Regions from separate parts of the Tepidibacillus fermentans genome, predicted to be linked through region 2. Evidence: riboswitches for the same ligand, from Rfam matches in the RefSeq annotation. Region 2 holds a riboswitch; each other region holds the start of a gene.
What was found. A riboswitch is a leader RNA that binds a small molecule or an ion and turns the genes downstream of it on or off. The one in region 2 is predicted to bind cyclic di-GMP.

Region 1 (3,282 bases), on a different contig from region 2:
ATGGATATCAATATGCCGAATATGAATGGAGTTGAGGCAACCAGAAAAGTGAAAGAGATTTTTCCGAAATCCAAAGTGATTATATTATCCATTCATGATGATGAAGGGTATGTATTTGAGACATTAAGAGCAGGGGCTTCTGGCTACTTATTAAAAGATATGGAAGCAGAGACTTTAATTCAAGCGATTCGTTCTGTGGCAAAAGGAAACGCCTATATTCATCCACAAGTCACGGGGAAAGTGATTGAAGAATATCGTCGACTAAGTAATAAAGAGCTTCATGGTTCTCAACATGAATCCGTTTTTATCGACAAATCACTCGATTGGCGTCTCATATTAACCCCACGGGAGATTGAGGTCCTTCAACTCTTGGCAGAGGGAAATAGTAATCGCCAGATTGGTGAGAAATTATTTATCAGTGAAAAAACGGTAAAAAATCATGTGAGTAGTATATTACAAAAGATGAATGTCCAAGATCGCACACAAGCGGTAATTACAGCGATTAAAAATGGTTGGGTTCACATTTCGTAATCCAATAGAAAACGTTTCTCGAACCAGATAAGGCATAGGGGCATATACTCTACTAAGGAGGGGGCCACTATGCTTTCTTTAGTTTTATGGACCATATGCCTCTATGGAATCATTCTACTTGGCTTTAAACTTTTTTATTCCTATTTTTGTATGAAATTAGCAAAAAAAACAGGAAGCAATAATTCCCATTACCTGATCTTAGCAAAAGATAATCAATCGATTATTGAATGGGTGATTCGTTCGCTTTGGTTTTGGCAATGTATCGATGGGAAACCCATCAAAATGACAATCATTGACTTTGGTTCAAGCGATGACACATTTGCAATTATCCAACGATTGCACCACCAATCTTTTCAAGTAAAGTTGATCCTAGAACAGGAAATGGCTGAAAAAGAAGAGATCATAGGAAGAAAGATAGAAGAAATATGTAGAAATGGTGAACAAGTGGAAATTATTGATCTTATGGATTATGACAAAAGGAACAAACATGGGGCAAATTCAGCGATTCGAGTATCCTGATAGGTCAATGAGAGCAGGGAATAGGGACTTAATTGCCTGAATTTTTGGATATAAGTACAGAAAACATGTGTTTTTACCTAGTAAAAAATAGGAAGTTAGAAAGATAACAAACCCTATATTTCTTCGTACAATTAAAGTAAAGAAAGGCTCAAAAGAAAACAATCAATAAAGGCAAACTACTCGAAAGGGTAGGACGCAAAGCCATGGGTCTAAGGTTCATATGAACGATGATTGCCAGGTTGCTGATTGCTTCGTTACATAGACGAACTCCTCAGCAATGTGAGGAGTTTTTTTCTTAGACTTAGCAGTCAGACCATTTGCGCACCATCTGTGCTACTCCGAATTCATAATGAGCCGATATTAAAAAGGAGGAATGGTCAAATGAAAAAGTTTTTCACAAAATTATGGGTGAAACAGTTGGATTGGAAGTCAAGGGCAAAGAAATCTTTAGAAAATGAAGCTGGACAAGGTATGGTAGAATACGGTTTAATCATTGCTCTGATTGCAGTCGTGGTGATTGGAGCGTTATCGTTAATGGGTACTAGTATTAGGGATTTGTTCACCAATGTTACCTCTAGTCTCCAACAATAAAAAGGAATGATCATGCAATAATTTATTATTATCTCTATTAACCCTATGAAAGGTCCTACTATCCGAAGTAGGGCCTTATTTACAGGACGGAAGGCGCTTCTTTTATAGAATAGTAAACCTCTTATGAGAATCGGAGGTTAGAAGAGTGATTAAGAGATTACGAAAACGGATCAAAGGGGAAGAGGGGCAATCCTTAGTAGAATTTACCCTAGTGATTCCGATCCTTCTTCTTCTATTACTAGGAATTATTGAATTTGGACATATCTTTTATGCGTATCTTCTGATTGAAAATGCTTCAAGAGATGGAGCAAGATATGGTTCCGTGTGGGCGACAGATACCGAGATAAGGCAAATCATTGATGAAAAAACCTATTCCTTAGAACCAACAAATCTTGTAGTTACCATCTCCCCAGCTTACGAGTATCGCCAAAGAGGGGAGAAGGTGGAAGTGAAGATTGATTATAAAGTCCCATTATGGGGCCCAATATGGGGAGAGCTTTTACCCAATCCTTTTCCGATAACGGCAAAGACGGTGATGCGAGTTGAATAACCAAAAAGGGAATATATCGATCATGATGTTATTTGCCATGATTGTCATTCTAGGAATGACGGCGATGGTCATCGATTTAGGGAATCTAATGTTAGAAAAACAGAAGTTATCTGATGCGGTTGATGCTGCTGCCATCTCAGGAGCACAGGAATTGGTAAATGGAGCTGAACAGGCAAAAGAAACCGCGATTCAATTTGCCAATGAAAATGGCGTGATGGATCCATCCATTACGGTTAATGTGGACAACCATAAAATTACTGTTGCTGGAAAGCGAGATGTTCCATTTTTCTTTGCCAAAATTTTTGGTTTTGATCATGTATTAGTAGAATCGACTGCTACAGCACAGATTAAGCCACTTTCGGGTGCAAAAGGCATTGTACCATTATCAGTAGTAGCGCCTAACCCTAATGCAGAAGATTATGGTTTTCAATTTGGTTCCTTATATACCTTAAAATACGACCCGTTCAACGTAGCCAATGGGAATTTCGGTCCATTAGCACTTGGTGGGACGGGGGCTTCTAATTATGAGAATAATCTATTAAATGGTTACATTAGTAAACTTAGTATTAATGATTCAGTAAAGACGGAAACAGGTAATATGTCAGGGCCAACAGAACGGGTCATTAAGGAACGAATCAATCTTGATGCTTATGATTCTGAATGCCAAACCTATGACTTAGCCAAAAAAAATCGAAACTGTAAACGGATCATCTACCTTCCTGTTATCGAGAGTTTGAATTTAAACGGAAGAGAAACGGTAAAAATTATCGGGTTTGCATCCTTCTATATTGAAAATGTAGGTGGCAATGGAAATGATTCCTATGTTACAGGAAGGTTTATGAAAAACATCTACTCTGGTGATTGGGATGATGAAAACACGAAAGATTCAGGATTATATGCGGTGAAATTAGTCAAGTAGGGGAGAGAAAGAGATGAAAGTGACCAATCGACACTTATTCTTGCTCGCGTTATTTCTTGGACTTACTACTACCTTTTTCATCTATTTTTATTTATCAAAGGTAGAAACGGTGAATCAGTCACTTGAACCAACGAAAAAAGTAGTCGTAGCAAAAGTAACGATTCAACCGAAA
Region 2 (3,282 bases):
CCGTCTTTAATGATCATAGGCAATTGAAGATTGGAGTCATAGGTAATATTCGATTCTTCTCCTAACGATGACTTTTCCACTGTAATATGATGAAACTCGTTATATTGAATGGATATCGTTTCAAGCGGTCCCGAAACATTGGTCAAGCGCTTTTGTTCGTCAAATGAATATGTGTATATGTTTCCAAGAGCATCTACTTTTTTCGTTATATTGTAGTCTTCGTTGTAAAAATAAGCCGTTGAATGTCCTAATCCGTCGTAAACCGTTACTTGATGATCTCCGTACTCATATCTGTATAGTAAATCGCCCTCATGTGTCACTTTGGACACGCGATCTCCTGTATAAGAAAACTGCTTAGTGCCAGTTTGAGAATCTGTCACTGACAGAAGGCGATGCTCGTTGTCATATGAATACGATTCCGTCGTTCCATCAGGATGCGTGACTTTTCGCAGTTCATTGTTTTCATAGGTATACGTTGTTACACGGCCAAGTGGATCGGTCATAGATGTGATGAGCTGACCGGCATATTCGAATGTAACGGTACGTCCATCGGGACTTTTTATTTCAACCAATCGGCCTTGGGAATCGTAGCTCAAGTTCACGCGATTTCCATTGCGGTCCTCAACGGCGATTAATTTTCCGGCTACAGGGTCTGCGTTGGTTCGCCAAGGTGCATAATACCCTTTAAAAACATAAGTGGTTCCATGGGGTTGTGTTACGCGATATTCATCTTTCGAAATTCGTTTTAGGGATGACTTGGTGGATCCTTCCGCAGTGTAATAGCCTTTATCAAGCGGATAATAAATCGCCGGATCGCCATCATACTCATCCACTAATAAACTTTCGTCTTCTTTGTGATACGTATAATTCACCTTTGTTCCATCTGATTTAAATTCCGTGATATGAAACTCATCAAACATTTGTATGTAGTGATTATAAGGAAATGTCCAGCCATAACCGAAAGGTGACAAGCGATTCTTTTGGCTCGAATGATATAATCGCTGGATTGTCACTGGAAACCCATAAGAAGGGAGTATAAAGTCATCTCTTTGAACAAATGCATTCCCTTTTGGAATCTCTACAGGTTCCTCCAATACAGGTGGTTCCGGTGATTGGGCAAAGTGACTGTCGTTTAATAAACTTGGGATAGCTGAGTTGCCATCTGTAGATTGGTTATTAAATAACGAAGCAAATCCTTGGGAATACCCCGGCGGCTGTCCAGGCTGCGGAAGCCATTCTTCTAGAAAAGGATTTAAAAATGCTTCAGGCGTAGCCGCTTCAGCTTTTTTGGTCATTCCAGGCAAAACAGAATTTGTGATGAGCAGAATAACCATGAAATAAATAATAGATTTGTAGAGAACTCGTTTCTTCAAAACAAAAACAACTCCTTTCCATCTACGATTTCCCATCAGTCTAAACACAAGGAACACCGTCGATGAAAAGAGTTTTAACGCAGGAACCGTTCGGTAACCCAGCCATCCTAGCATTCACTTGCCTTAGACCTGTGGCTTTGCGTCCCCGGCTTTCGCCGGGTTTGCCTTTATCGCTGTTCAATTGTTCAAGTGATTTAACCTATATCAATTTCTATATCGGATCATTTTATAAAAATTTTACATTTTAGATAAAATTTAATAACTTTATTTTGTTAAAGACGATGTTTTAAATAGTTGTTTAATAGTTAAACAAACAGAGATCATGGAACGAATCTATACTTCAGGAGAAGCGCAAGATTGACTTTTATGTAAACTATTGTTAAGATAAAGTTAAATTGAATAGTCCGCACGCTGAATCATTTTTATATATGAGCGGAGGAACCAAGATTGTGGCATTGCCACTTGGGGTGAATTCTTAATGTACATTAAGGTAGGGCGACTCTCACGTCCGAACCCGACAGCTAACTTCGTAAGCGTCTCGAGGGGTAGGATCTCGTTTATTACGAGTCTTATTTTGGCGTATTTTAAGCCATAGAAGACTTTGCCCTTCTATGGCTTTATTTTATCTTCAAGGAGGTATGCTATGAAATTAACAGGAAAAATTTTATTGGCATTAGGATTAGGTGCATTGTTTGGTTTAGGATTAAATCTTTTTGCACCACATGTATTCCCATCAGTTGATCAATATCTTCTTACCCCACTAGGCAAAATCTTTCTTAATCTCATTAATATGTTAGTGGTACCCATCGTCTTTTTCTCTATTACCCTTGGAACAGCTGGAATTGGTGATCCTAAAAAATTAGGAAGAATTGGAAGTAAAACATTAATTTACTTTATCTCCACAACAGCAATTGCGATCATCATTGGTTTAGCTTTAGCACTTACCATTCAACCTGGAGCAGGCTGGCAATTTTCTGCTGAACAAGCTAATTTTAAACCAAAAGAAGCCCCACCTATTATGGAAACGTTGCTCAATATCATCCCAAAAAACCCCATTCAATCCATGGCAAATGGAGATATGTTACCTTTAATTTTCTTCTCAGTTTTCATTGGTATCGGAATCGCAGCCCTAGGAAAAAAAGCGCGAACTTTCCACGCTTTTGTTGAACAAGGAAATGAAATTATGATGTATTTAGTTACTCTCATGATGAAGTTTGCCCCATATGGTACGTTTGGTTTAATTGCCTCGGCAATTGGTAAACAAGGGTTTACTGCGATCCGTGCAATGGGATTGTACATGTCGGTTGTGATTCTTGCTTTATTCATCCATACGATTGCAACCTATGGTTCCATGATCTTATTCATTGCAAAAAGAAATCCGATCGACTTTTTCAAAGGATTCTTTCCAGCAATGGCCGTTGCTTTTAGTACATCAAGTAGTGGTGCAACACTACCGGTATCAATGAAAACAGCACAAGAAAATTTAAAGGTACCTGAACCCATTAGCAGTTTCGTTCAACCACTGGGTGCCACCATTAACATGGATGGTACTGCAATTATGCAAGGTGTGGCTACTGTCTTTATCGCCCAAGTTTACGGTGTTGATTTAACCTTTAGTCAAATCATCACTGTTGTTTTAACGGCGACACTTGCAAGTATTGGAACAGCTTCCGTTCCAGGTGTAGGCTTGGTTATGTTAACGATGGTGTTAAAATCGGTTGGTTTACCTGTTGAAGGAATTGGCTTAATCCTAGGTGTTGATCGACTCCTTGATATGCTTCGTACAGCAGTGAATGCAACTGGTGATGCGGCTTGTGCTGTGGTAATCACAAAGACAGAAGAAAAATATCATCCTGAATGGAATCAAGAGGAAGAATCGGTACCATATAGAGAAACTGAAGAACTCATA
Region 3 (3,282 bases), on a different contig from region 2:
CTGATGCCGCCTGTTCTACGAAGGTGGCGGAGTTGGTTGCAGAATCAGCGACCTGATTAGTGGCGGCTCTCAATTCCTCAGTCTGAGCCGACATGCTGGCAAGCTGGCTCGTCTGCTCGCCAATTTTCACAATCATCTGCCGAATAGATGTCATATTGGTCAGTCGCTGGACTATCACGTCTAAATCTGCTAAGGTAGTAGAGGCTGAAGCTTGTCGTTCGTTGATAACACGGTTTAAGATATCGACTACGAAATAGAGGGGACTGGATGAGGGAATGTCCACTTCAATTGGCTTGGTGAAATCACATTTAGTCAAACACTGATAGAGTTTGTCGTAATCGGAATGATAATCAAAATGGTCGGCTGAACTTTGGGTTGTTTTCCATATAAAAAATGGCATGTTAACACACCCTCCTTTACAATTCATCATGATAATATGCTTGAAGCAATCTGTTCCACCGAAGCATTGACGTTCTGTACCTAGGCGCTGGCTTCTTACACCGTGGCGGAGAGTTCTTGGCTGGAAGCGCTGGTTTTCGCAACAGAGGCAACCACTTCTTTTAATAAAGATAAAAATAAATCCCTTATTTTTCTCTGCTTTGCCTCTTTTTCATATTATGTTCTTGTACCATTATGCGCAAAAATATTTCTACTACTTGCGGATCAAACTGCGTCCCTGCATTCCTTCTTATTTCAGCAATTGCTTCCTCCTTACTCAGCGCTTTTCGGTATGTCCTGTCATTGGTCATGGCATCATAGGCGTCTGCCACAGCCAAAATACGGCAGAATAAAGGTATCTCTTCCCCTTTTAAGCCCCGGGGATAGCCTTTGCCGTCCCAGCGTTCATGGTGATACAAAATGTATTCGGCAATAGCCGCCAGTTCCGGGGTATTTTGAGCAATGCGGTAACCGATTTCGGGATGTTTTTTCATTTCTACCCATTCTTCCGCTGTCAAAGGACCGGGCTTATGCAAGATACTTCCCCTGATACCCACTTTGCCGATGTCGTGCAGCACTGTCAGAAGAGCCAGTTCATCCAGCTCTTTTGCGGAAAGGTTCATTCTTTTTCCTATCATCAGGCAATCATTTTTCATGCGCTGAGAATGCTCCATCGTTTCCGTACTTTTAACATATAGGGTGACAAGTAGGGTATTAATCAAAGCCTTGCGGTAGCCTTTTTCCTCTATTAATTTTCGCCTGTACATCCATTCCTCGGCTTCTTTAATGACTTGCTCAAGACTTTCTGAGACTTTTCTATTTGCTGTATCGCCCATGGCTTTTGCTTCTTCGTCTGTGGTCTCGTTGACAAGTTTAAAAACCTCAGCAAAGCGACTGCCTTTTACCTTCTCCTCACTCCAGCCAGTTATTTCCTCCGCTACCCAGTTAAGGGCCGTTATCCAGCCTGTCTGGTCGGTGGTGACCACCCTTTCGCCGATGGAAAGAAAGATAGTTTTATACAATTCTTTTTCCTTTTTCTCCATGGTTTTCATCTGCATCATCTTTTCATTCATCCTGTCCACCCCTTTCTTTTCAGAAGGTTAGCGTCCGAATCTTTTTATTTACGATCACTAGGTTAAATCTATTTTGAGGTTGATTACGGGGATGATGTTTCCCAACAGATTAATTAAATAAAAATCAAAAGACCTATTTTACACTGCTGAAATTTACATATTTTTCCAGCTGGAGAAAATAGGCCTTCCTTATATTTGAGTTTATGTTTTACATTTGCATAACAAAAAATAGATTTCCGATTTTTTGAAATTAATACAGGTATTACCCCCTCCCCCGCAAGGGAACGAGTGTTCTGTATGTTCTATTTATGTATTCAATCGTTTTCATTGCCAAATCAGTCCTTCCATTTGGTCTTATGCTCCGCAAATTCCACTGTCAATATCTTATGTTTCACCATCTAGGCTAAATTTCACTTTAAGCTTTAATCAAATCATCTGCATACACTAAAAGCCCCTGTGCACGAATTGCATAGAGGCTTTCATGCAACCGGCTGCCATAGAATTATGTTACTCCTTAGGCCCTTGGCTTTGCGTCCCCGTCTTTCGGCAGGTTTGCCCTTAGTATATCTGTTTATATATACGTTGTTGTTATACACGCATTTCTAATATATGTTAATATTAATCTAAATTTTTACTATATTTTTGTCAACATATTTCAACAAATTTCTTTGTTTTTCATGATATTTTTCATTTCTAGTTAACAAAATTATTTTTTTAAGAGAAGAAAAAGAGGAGCATAATTTGTTTATTCCAATTGTGGTTCTGCACATTATCCAGTTCATGATGTAATAATGCAACGCTAGTGAGTTTCATGTCGTGGTTCTTCAGACACTACTTCTATTGCTTTCGTTACTTCTCTAATAATGTCTACTCCATATTGAGATTCCATTTCCTTAACCTTAGTAAATAATTTACCTTTTTCTGTTACAGTATATTGCGGTGGTAAATTATTTAATGCGTATGCAGCCATATCTAGCCTGCATTTTTCACATTTACACACATTGTTATACTTTTTCAATACTTCATCAATATACCGATAAACTAATTCTTCCATATAATTATATACCTCCATAACCCTCTCCCTTTCATATAAGAATATTATTTGAAAAACACGCTCAATCATTTTTTAACACTAGTCGTGAGACACTCTCCACATGCCTTGAGCGCATGAAAAAGATAAATTTTAAGTTTGGTCTAGCAACTTAATTATACCAAAAAGGGCAATTCTTTTATTATTTATCTTTCGCAAAAAGGCTGTCGCCAAAAAGTCATTCATTTATGACTTTTTGGAACAGCCTTATCCTCTGAAAAATTTTCTTTTTAAGTTCAACTCTACTTTTTCCCATATCTAGAATCCTCTTTGTCTTTCTTGCTTATTTGCCTATTTATTCAACCCGAATAATCGGAATTCTCAATATATCAGAGATGAGACCATGTATAAAAGCAACCGGCAAGAACACCATGATGCTCAAAATCATACTAATTTCGTATAGCAAGTTGCTTTTTTGAATAGGCTTACCTCTCAGGCGGCTACGAAATGCACTCAAAGCGATACCATAAGCATTTCCAATCATAATAGCCCGTATCGCACCTAAAATCCCCAAAGCTTTTGTTGTTCCGTAAGCTTCAACGATTCGTTTCCAGGAATCCACCGTAGGATTCCCTCTGCTATCAGCATAATGCTGGGCAAAAAGTATAGCCTTGACTTCCTCATTTGGAATGCCATCGGTAATACCTGATAAAAGCATCTGTACTTCTTCATTGCTCATTC

Region 1: it holds a riboswitch for cyclic di-GMP, as region 2 does, so the genes downstream of both, EDD72_RS04765 (Flp family type IVb pilin) here and EDD72_RS07175 (RHS repeat-associated core domain-containing protein) in region 2, are expected to answer to the same signal.
Region 3: it holds a riboswitch for cyclic di-GMP, as region 2 does, so the genes downstream of both, EDD72_RS06620 (HD-GYP domain-containing protein) here and EDD72_RS07175 (RHS repeat-associated core domain-containing protein) in region 2, are expected to answer to the same signal.

What each region holds. Positions count from the first base shown of each region.
Region 1 is NZ_SMAB01000005.1:76,294-79,575, reverse strand. It holds gene EDD72_RS04775 (response regulator) at 1-531, shown strand, start outside; gene EDD72_RS04770 (glycosyltransferase family A protein) at 601-1,050, shown strand; cyclic di-GMP riboswitch class I at 1,211-1,297, shown strand; gene EDD72_RS04765 (Flp family type IVb pilin) at 1,432-1,641, shown strand; gene EDD72_RS04760 (TadE/TadG family type IV pilus assembly protein) at 1,787-2,191, shown strand; gene EDD72_RS04755 (pilus assembly protein TadG-related protein) at 2,184-3,110, shown strand; gene cpaB (Flp pilus assembly protein CpaB) at 3,124-3,282, shown strand, end outside.
Region 2 is NZ_SMAB01000009.1:40,906-44,187, forward strand. It holds gene EDD72_RS07175 (RHS repeat-associated core domain-containing protein) at 1-1,334, opposite strand, end outside; cyclic di-GMP riboswitch class I at 1,463-1,549, opposite strand; cyclic di-AMP (ydaO/yuaA leader) riboswitch at 1,773-1,924, shown strand; gene EDD72_RS07180 (dicarboxylate/amino acid:cation symporter) at 2,017-3,282, shown strand, end outside.
Region 3 is NZ_SMAB01000008.1:7,890-11,171, reverse strand. It holds partial or broken gene EDD72_RS13080 (methyl-accepting chemotaxis protein) at 1-94, opposite strand, end outside; gene EDD72_RS06620 (HD-GYP domain-containing protein) at 585-1,511, opposite strand; cyclic di-GMP riboswitch class I at 1,991-2,078, opposite strand; gene EDD72_RS06615 (late competence development ComFB family protein) at 2,311-2,565, opposite strand; gene EDD72_RS06610 (carboxymuconolactone decarboxylase family protein) at 2,897-3,282, opposite strand, start outside.